Regions from separate parts of the Bacillus sp. TCT6 genome, predicted to be linked through region 2. Evidence: riboswitches for the same ligand, from Rfam matches in the RefSeq annotation. Region 2 holds a riboswitch; the other holds the start of a gene.
The links. Region 2 has a riboswitch for S-adenosylmethionine ahead of metI (cystathionine gamma-synthase/O-acetylhomoserine thiolyase). Riboswitches for the same ligand answer to the same signal wherever they lie in the genome.
Positions count from the first base shown of each region.

Region 1: linked by a shared signal. The riboswitch ahead of AC0ONG_RS23780 (methionine ABC transporter ATP-binding protein) and the one ahead of metI (cystathionine gamma-synthase/O-acetylhomoserine thiolyase) in region 2 are both predicted to bind S-adenosylmethionine.

Region 1 covers NZ_JBVYHX010000001.1:4,608,223-4,613,309, reverse strand. The annotation lists gene AC0ONG_RS23805 (arsenate reductase family protein) at 1-344, shown strand, start outside; gene gcvH (glycine cleavage system protein GcvH) at 386-769, shown strand; gene AC0ONG_RS23795 (toprim domain-containing protein) at 1,169-1,513, shown strand; gene AC0ONG_RS23790 (thioredoxin family protein) at 1,517-1,825, shown strand; gene AC0ONG_RS23785 (hypothetical protein) at 1,978-2,322, shown strand; SAM riboswitch class I at 2,448-2,555, shown strand; gene AC0ONG_RS23780 (methionine ABC transporter ATP-binding protein) at 2,736-3,761, shown strand; gene AC0ONG_RS23775 (methionine ABC transporter permease) at 3,754-4,419, shown strand; gene metQ (methionine ABC transporter substrate-binding lipoprotein MetQ) at 4,443-5,087, shown strand, end outside.
Region 2 covers NZ_JBVYHX010000001.1:3,919,898-3,924,984, forward strand. The annotation lists gene metH (methionine synthase) at 1-10, opposite strand, end outside; gene AC0ONG_RS20000 (bifunctional homocysteine S-methyltransferase/methylenetetrahydrofolate reductase) at 10-1,842, opposite strand; SAM riboswitch class I at 1,913-2,022, opposite strand; SAM riboswitch class I at 2,226-2,336, shown strand; gene metI (cystathionine gamma-synthase/O-acetylhomoserine thiolyase) at 2,431-3,543, shown strand; gene metC (cystathionine beta-lyase) at 3,540-4,703, shown strand; gene AC0ONG_RS20015 (cysteine hydrolase family protein) at 4,870-5,087, shown strand, end outside.

The DNA of each region.
Region 1 (5,087 bases), 690 kb from region 2:
ATCCAAAGTGTGGCACATGTCAAAAGGCAAAGAAATGGTTTGAGGCAAACGATGTAGCATATGAGATGATTCATATTGTTGAAAATCCACCATCAAAAGAAGATTTACGTAATTTACATGAAAAAAGTGAATTACCATTAAAAAAATTCTTTAATACAAGTGGAATGCGTTACCGTGAACTTGGTCTGAAAGATAAGTTGAAAGATGCAAGCGAAGACGAAATGTACGAGCTTTTAGCATCTGATGGCATGTTGATTAAACGTCCAATTGTAACAGATGGAACGAATGTAACACTTGGTTTTAACGAAGAGCAGTTTGAAAGTGTGTGGAAAAAGTACCAATAAGGTATTTTTACATAATTAATACATTCACTGGAGGTACAGTCATGAGCATTCCAAATAATTTACGTTACTCTGAAGAACACGAATGGGTAAAAACTGAAGGTAATGAAGTTGTTATCGGTATCACTCACTTTGCACAAGGTGAGCTAGGCGATATCGTATTCGTTGAACTTCCTGAAGTAGGTGCAACAATCGAAGCTGACGAGCCATTCGGAAGCGTAGAATCTGTTAAAACAGTTTCTGAGTTATACGCACCTGTAAGCGGTAAAGTTGTAGCAGTAAACGAAGAATTAAGTGACCAACCAGAACTTGTTAACGAATCTCCATACGAGGGTGCATGGATGGTTAAAGTTGAACTTTCTGATGCAAGCCAAGTTGAGAAGTTATTAACTGCAGAAAAATATGCAGAAATGACAAACCAAGACTAATTATAGTCGACTAAAGGACAGCCTTTGTGCTGTCCTTTTTTATTTTATGTAAAATAATGAATGTAGAATCATATACTAATTATCGTGTAGGAGAACGTTTTTTGAAAAAAATTTTCGTTTAATCTTTATGCAGGTTTAGCCGTTTTTGCTTTTCATGCCTAAACAGTCGATGCCGCTTTTCTTTATTGTCCATCTCCAGCGGCTAGCCCTTCATGTCTAAGAACCTTCCGCACGAGAAGACAAAAAGCGTCTTCTGTACGGAAGAACCTTAGCCAACAGGGCTAAACAGTCGGTTTCGCTTTTCTTTTGCAAAAATAAACAGGAAACAACATGAAAATAACGAATATACTATATACTAAGTTCAAGGTTATATAGTATATGGTGATCGGGTGATGACATATGATTTATGTAGAAAAAGTCATTATTGTAGAAGGTACATCAGATAGAAGAAAGATTGAATCTATTATTCGTGAACCGGTGGAAATTGTTTGTACAAATGGTACAATTGGTTTATCGAAAATGGATGAGCTCGTTGATCAGTTTTTTGATAAGGAAGTGTATGTGCTAGTAGATGCTGATGATGCTGGAGAAAAGTTAAGGAAACAATTTCGAAAAGAATTTCCGCAAGCCGAGCATATCTATATTGATCGCTCATACCGAGAAGTGGCAACTGCGCCATCTACACACTTAGCAAATGTATTATGGGGAGCCGACATTGACGTTTATACAGAATATTTACGGTAAGGAATGATAGAAGTGATTGATTGGACAGGAGCCGAAGCTACATCCCTAATAGAGAACGAAGAAAAAACAGTGTTATATGTATATACTCCAATGTGTGGAACATGCCAATTAGCAAAAAAGATGTTAACAGTCGTTGAGATGACAATTGAAGAGTTGAAAATTGGGATGTTAGATTTAAATTATGCTCCACATTTAGCAAAAGAGTATGGGATTGAAAGTGTACCTTGTTTACTTGTTTTTGAAAATGGGACACTGATGAAGAAGATATACGCATTTCATTCGGTTGAATATTTATATACGGAATTAAAGTAGGCGGCAAAATTTTTGCCGCCTCGACATATTTCTTGGGAAATATGTCGAGATGCAGGATGGATACAGTATTTGTCGAGCGAAAATAACAGGATTGCTCTTTAGTGAGAGGGAATGGTATGTAATAGAAAGTGATATGAAGGATGTGATTTAGGGTGAGATTATATTCTTTGCTTCAATCATTTGTAAATTACGCTAATGGTCAATATCATTTAGAGCCGCTTTTAAGACGAGAGGAAAAAACTGTTAATTTCCGTTTGGGAGATGAAAGTTGTTCGTTACAAATTTCAAGAGATTATATAGAGCTGGTACATGAGGAAAGAGGAACGGAACAAATCATTTGCTTAGACGAAAAGGATATAGAACAATTGGTTAATGGAAATGTACGATTGCAAATGTTAATGAACGATGGACGTGTACAATATTCGGGAACGTATCGAACGATGCTATTAGTCGAATCGATGTTTCATATATGTAAACCGATGTCAGTAGGTGCTTAAAATTCTGAAGGTTCATTTTTTGCGAAAATTTCTGTTGACATGGTGTTTGGATATTGATACAATTCAATTCATAAAATATAGACAATTTCATAAATTACAAATCAGACGAAAATTGAATCTGATTTCTCTTATCAAGAGAGGTGGAGGGACTGTGCCCTGTGAAGCCCGGCAACCGTCAACTTATGTTGAAATGGTGCCAATTCCTGCAAAGCAAATGCTTTGAGAGATGAGAGAGAGGGATAATGTTGTTATATACGCACATAAACCTTTCTGCTTCTCTAAAGCAGAAAGGTTTTTTTATTGTTTGAATGTGGAGGACATTCAAACAATAAAAGTAGTGATAACGGTGGACTACACGCATTAAACATAAAAAATTGCGGAGTCGACCTAAACAAAAAAAGGGGTGATACATCATGATTCTATTAGAGAATGTAAAGAAAATATATAAAGCAAAAAGCGGTGATGTCACTGCTGTAGATAACGCCAATTTAAAAATAGAAAAAGGCGAAATATTTGGTGTTATCGGATATAGCGGCGCTGGGAAAAGTTCTTTAATCAGATTGTTTAATCAGTTAGAAAAACCGACTTCTGGCCAAATTACAATTGCGAATCGTGTTATATCAACAATTACAGGAAGTGAACTTCGTAAGGCAAGGCAAGAAATCGGAATGATTTTTCAACACTTCAACTTACTTTGGTCACGAACTGTACGTGAAAATATTGAGTTTCCACTTGAAATTGCAGGTGTTGATAAAACGAAGAGAAGAAAACGTGTTGATGAATTAATTCATCTTGTCGGATTAGAAGGAAGAGGAGACGCGTACCCATCTCAGCTGAGCGGGGGACAAAAACAACGCGTTGGGATTGCAAGAGCATTAGCTAACAACCCACAAGTACTTTTATGTGATGAAGCAACGTCGGCTCTTGATCCAGAAACGACAGATCAAATTTTGGATTTACTATTAGACATCAATAAGCGCCTTGGTTTAACAATTGTACTCATTACACATGAGATGCACGTAATTCGAAAGATTTGTAATCGAGTGGCGGTAATGGAGAGAGGAAAGATTGTAGAAACGGGTCCAGTACTTGATGTATTCCGTAATCCGAAGCAAGATATTACGAAACGATTTGTACAGCAGTTAACAGATTCTGAAGATACAAATGAAATGATTGAAAGTTTAATTGAAAAATATCCAGATGGAAAAGTAATTCGTTTGCAGTTTATTGGTGAGGCTGTAGAAAGACCAGTGCTTCAACGATTGATGCAACGCAGTGATATAGAAGTTAGCATTTTGCAAGGAAATATCGCACAAACGAATAACGGTTCTTACGGTAGTTTAGTTGTTCATTTAAATGGTGAGGAAACAGCGATCCAGCAAGCAATAGAAGGAATTCATCAAGATCAAGTAGAGCTGGAGGTGATTGCACATGGATAAGTTACTCGCAAATGTTGATTGGAATCAAATGTTAGAAGCAACGGGTGAAACGTTATATATGACGGCAATCGCAGCTCTTGCGACATTTGTTTTAGGACTAATTTTAGGATTGTTACTCTTCATGACAGCAAAAGATAATTTATGGGAAAACAAATCAATTAATACGGTGATTGGAGCATTCGTAAATATATTCCGTTCTATACCGTTCATCATTTTAATTATTTTATTAATCCCATTCACAAAGATTCTTCTTGGAACAATTCTTGGAGCAAGTGCAGCGCTGCCGGCTTTAATTATTGGAGCGGCACCATTCTACGCGAGAATGGTTGAAATCGCACTTCGCGAAATTGATAAAGGTGTAATTGAAGCTTCAAAAGCAATGGGAGCAAAAACAAGCACAATTATTTTGAAAGTGTTAATTCCAGAATCGTTACCAGCATTAGTATCTGGTATTACGGTTACGACAATTGCTTTAGTAGGATATACAGCAATGGCGGGAGTTGTTGGTGCTGGTGGCCTTGGAACACTTGCTTACTTAGAAGGATTCCAAAGAGGAAATAACGATGTAACAATCGTTGCGACAATTTGTGTGTTACTAGTTGTATTTTTAATTCAGTGGATTGGTGATAGTTTAACGACTCGAATAGATAAACGATAATAAAAAACGGGAGGATGTTTCAAATGAAAAAATTATTACTTACGGCACTTATTTCAACTTCAATTTTTGGCTTAGCTGCTTGTGGCGGGAAAGATAAAGATGAAAAGAAGCTTGTTGTTGGTGCTTCTAACGTACCGCACGCTGAAATTTTAGAAAAGGCAAAACCGTTACTTGAGAAAAAAGGAATTGAATTAGAAGTGAAAAAATTCCAAGATTACGTGTTGCCAAATAAATCGTTAGCGGATAAGGATTTAGATGCAAACTACTTCCAGCACATTCCGTATTTAGAAAAAGAAATTAAAGATAAAAAGTATGACTTTGAAGTAGCAGGGAAAATTCATTTAGAGCCAATTGGTGTATATTCTCAAAAATATAAGAGCTTAAAAGAACTTCCGGACGGAGCGACAATTATTATGAGTAATTCTGTTGCTGACCATGGACGTGGTTTAGCAATTTTACAAAAAGAAGGTATTTTAAAAGTTAAAGATGGGGTAGATCCAGTTAAAGCAACTCCAAAAGATATTGCAGATAATCCGAAAAATCTAAAATTCAAAACGGATATCGAGCCTGGTTTATTGCCACAAGTGTATAACAATAAAGAAGGCGACGCTGTTTTAATTAACTCTAACTATGCAATTGATGCAAAGTTAAATCCGGAAAAAGATGCA
Region 2 (5,087 bases):
TACACTTCATCAATTAATACCTTCTTTCACTTCTTGCTTTTCTCTTACATATTTAACAAGATGTTCTGTAATTTCATACTTTAAAAATGGTGTAATAAGATAAATACCATTAAAATATTTCATCGCTATGTCGATTAATTCTTGCGAAATGCGAATCCCTTCCTCAATTGCTGCCTCTTTCGTTTCGTGTCCATCCATTCTCTCTCTTATTTCTTCAGGAAGAGTAATACCCGGCACCTCAAAATGAAGAAAATCTGCATTCCGCTTACTTACTAACGGCATAATTCCAATAAAAATAGGTTGTTCCAGATGCTTTGTCGCTTCATACACTTCTTCAATTAGCGCGATATCGTAAATTGGCTGAGTTAAAAAATACTCCGCTCCAGCATCTATTTTTCGTTCCATTCGCTTAACCGCTGCTTTTAAGTGCCTCACGTGAGGATTAAATGCGCCGCCTACAGAAAACCTTGTCGCCGGTCCAATTGATTTCCCTAAAATTGAACGTCCATCGTTCATTTCTTTAATCATTTTAATGAGCTCAATAGAGGATAAATCATATACAGAAGTTGCACCGGGAAAATCACCAACGCGCGCTGGATCACCAGTTAAAGCTAACACTTCTTCCATCCCTAACGCCGATAAACCTAACAAATGAGATTGTAGTCCAATGACGTTATGATCTCTACACGTTAAATGTGTCAATACTGGGATATCATGCTTGGTTAATAACGCACCCATTGCCATATTCGAGATGCGAGGCGATGCTAATGAATTATCTGCTAGAGTAATAGCATCTGCTCCCGCTCTTTTTAACGCTCTTGCTCCTTCAAAAAAACGCTGTGTATCTAACGTTTTCGGTGGATCTAATTCCACTACAACTGTCGTTTGTTTTTTCGCTTTCTCTGCTAGAGTGACGTGAGCCTTCGAACGTTTCTCATGCGTATGAACGACTTTCGGCCTTTGAATCGTGTCTTTTTCTATTACAGGGGTAATATTCGCAACAGCGCGCTTCATACTTTGAATATGTTCTGGAGTCGTACCACAACAACCACCCAATAATCGAATACCTTGCTCAATAAATCTCGGTGTCATCGCTTCAAAATAAGCTGGGCTTCCCTCATATACATAACGTCCCTCCACATAATTCGGGAGACCTGCATTTGGGTATGCTGATAAATAGCCATTTTGCGGAATCGATATCATTTTGAAAGCTTCCGTCATATGAAGCGGCCCTAGTTGACAATTCAATCCAACAACATTTGCACCGCAATCTATAAGTTGCTTTAATATTTCATTGACATCATTTCCATTTTGAGTCGTACCTGCTTCATGTAACGCTAATTGAGCAACAATTGGAATATTCGTTTGCTTACGCAATACTTTAACGGCATGAAGTAATTCAAATTCATCGTAAAAAGTTTCTAATAGTAATCCATCAACCTGCTCTTCTAGTAAAGCCCCTGCCTGTTCAAGTAGCATAAACTCCCTTTCCATATCAGTCGTTGTAACGGCTCCGATGTGTTTCATACCACCAATTGTTCCTAAAATTGCATTTCTGTCTGTAACAGATGCTTTCGCCAGTTTTACTGCCGCTCTATTAATTTCTGTAACTTGATTTTCTAAACCATACATACGTAATTTCGTCTCATTTGCCCCATACGTATTCGTTTGAATTACATCTGCTCCAGCAGCTACATATTGTTTATGAATCGATATAATTAAGTCTGGATCAGATACATTCAATTCTTCAAAGCTACTTTGCAAACCATGTGAATGCAATAACGTCCCAACCGCACCATCACCTATTACAATTCCTTTTGATAATAAATCTAGTAATTTCACGAATCTCCCTCATTTCTATCAATATAAAAACCCCCTCTTCACTTTGAAGAGGGGGACATAATCGTTCCTCCTCTTATTATGCAAAACATTCGTTTTGCAGGTATTAGCACCGTTTCAAACATTTCGTTTGAAGGTTGCCGGGTTTCACAGGGCCTTTCCCTCCACCGCTCTCAATAAGAGTTGTCTTTATTATTTTATTTATGTAGCTAAAAGGAAATGCGTTCCCCTTTTAACAATGTTTGTTAATTTTTTAATAAATTTAGCATGCACAAAAGTAAAAGTCAATGATACTTGCGGAAAAATAAAAATTATTTAAAATAAACTTGCAATTCAATTATCTTTTGTTGTAAAGTTAAAAACATAATAAAAATTTCATACGAACATTCTTATCTAGAGAGGTAGAGGGACTGGCCCTATGACGCCTCAGCAACCATTAACAGTTTGTTAATAAGGTGCTAATTCCAGCAAATTGTGAAAGATTTGACAGATGAGAAGAAGACTCTATTCAAACCGAAAGCCTTCTTCTTAGAAGGCTTTTTTTATTTTATATTCACTTAATGTTTCAATTTAAAAAGGAGGAATTTTCACATGTCAACAATCGAAACAAAACTAGCACAAATCGGAAATCGCAGTGAAACTACAACAGGAACGGTTAATCCACCGGTTTATTTCTCAACCGCTTATCGTCACGAAGGAATTGGTAAATCTACTGGCTTTGACTATTCACGAACTGGCAATCCAACTCGCGGTCTTTTAGAACAGGCAATCGCAGACTTAGAATATGGCGAACAAGGTTATGCCTGTAGTTCAGGGATGGCGGCTGTTCTCCTCGTCCTTTCTCTATTCCGCTCTGGAGACGAACTTATTGTATCTGAAGATTTATACGGAGGAACGTATCGATTATTTTCTGAGCACGAAAAAAAGTGGAATGTTCGATGTAGATACGTAAATACACAATCTATTAAACAAATTGAGCAAGCTATCACAACTGAAACGAAGGCTATTTTCATAGAAACTCCAACTAATCCATTAATGCAAGTTACTGATATTGCTGCTGTCGCAACTGTAGCGAAAAGGCACGGACTACTTCTTATTGTAGACAACACATTCTACACACCTTATATACAGCAACCATTAACAGAGGGTGCTGACATTGTACTCCATAGCGCAACGAAATATTTAGGGGGACATAACGATGTACTAAGCGGACTTGTCGTTGCAAAAGGAATGGAACTTTGCGAGGAAATCGCTCATTATCATAATGCATCAGGCGCGGTTTTAAGCCCATTTGACTCATGGTTATTAATTCGCGGTATGAAAACGTTAGCGCTTCGCATGAGACAACATGAAGAAAATGCGAAAGCAGTTGTTGCATATTTAAATGATGAAAACGGGGTGACAGATGTATTTTATCCAGGAAGAGGCGGCATGATTTCATTCCGCCTTAAAGATGAAGCTTGGATTAATCCATTCTTACAATCTTTATCCTTAATTACATTTGCAGAAAGTCTTGGTGGTGTAGAAAGTTTAATGACTTATCCAGCAACGCAAACACATGCTGATATTCCTGAAGATATTAGAACAGCAAACGGTGTATGCAATCGTCTTCTTCGATTCTCCGTTGGCATTGAAAATAGTAACGATTTAATTCAAGACTTAAAGCAAGCCATTAAACTCGTAAAAGAAGGTGTAAAAATATGAGCTATTCTATAGATACACTCTTACTACACAACCAATATAAACATGACTCACAAACGGGCGCTGTGAACGTTCCCATTTATAACACATCAACTTTTCACCAGTTTGATGTAGATACGTTCGGAAAATATGACTATAGCAGGTCAGGAAATCCAACTCGTGAAGCTCTTGAAGATATCATTGCTTTATTAGAAGGTGGAACAAAGGGATTCGCCTTTGCATCAGGCATTGCAGCGATTTCCACTGCATTCCTCCTTCTTTCACAAGGTGATCACGTACTCATTTCAGAAGATGTATACGGAGGCACTTACAGAGTGATAACTGAGGTACTCTCCCGTTACGGTGTTTCACATACATTTATTGATATGACCAATTTAGAAGAAATAAAACAAAACATTAAACCAAATACAAAGCTCTTTTATGTAGAAACACCTTCTAACCCACTTTTAAAAGTGACAGATATCCGCGAAGTTTCTAAACTTGCAAAATCTATTGGCGCTCTTACTTTTGTTGATAATACTTTTTTGACACCACTATTCCAGAAACCACTTGAACTTGGAGCTGATGTCGTTCTTCATAGTGCTACAAAATTTATTGCTGGTCATAGTGATGTTACTGCCGGATTAGCAGTAGTAAAAGATGCAGAACTCGCTCAAAAGCTTGGATTTTTACAAAATGCATTCGGTGCTATTTTAGGGCCTCAAGATTGTTCTCTCGTACTTCGTGGCCTAAAAACATTGCATGTACGCCTCGAGCATTCAGCTAAAAATGCCAATAAAATTGCACATTATTTACAAGAGCACGCTAAAGTACAAAATGTCTATTATCCTGGATTACAAACGCATCTCGGATTTGATATTCAACAATCTCAAGCAACATCAGCTGGAGCGGTCTTATCGTTTACTTTGCAGTCAGAAGATGCACTCCGCCAATTTTTGTCAAAAGTAAAATTACCCGTTTTTGCAGTTAGTTTAGGAGCGGTAGAGTCAATTCTTTCTTACCCAGCAAAAATGTCACATGCAGCACTGTCGCAAGAAGCTCGTGATGAAAGAGGGATCTCTAATTCATTACTTCGGTTATCAGTTGGCCTTGAAAATGTTGACGATTTAATATCCGATTTTGAAAATGCCCTTTCTTATGTAGAAGAACCTGTAAATGCATAGAATGAATAGAAGATATGAAATTAAGTTTTCATATCTTTTTTTATGCTGTCTACCATACTCGTTTTAGTGCTTTTCTATCTATATAGTTCATTAAAAAATAAAATTTTTATCTATTTCCAAGTAATGGATTAATTGATATATTAAGAAATAAAAAGGAGCAAAAATAATGGATACTTGTACAGATATTTTAATCGTTATCGATTTACAAAATGGAGTATGTTATAGCGGAGAGCATCTATTTGATTTACAGAACTTACTAACAAAAGTAAATCAAAGAATTTCTTCATACAGAAAATTAAATAAACCAATCCTTTTTGTTCAACATTGTGATGATGATTTAGTACCCGAGAAAGAAAATTGGGCTATTCATACCGATCTAGATGT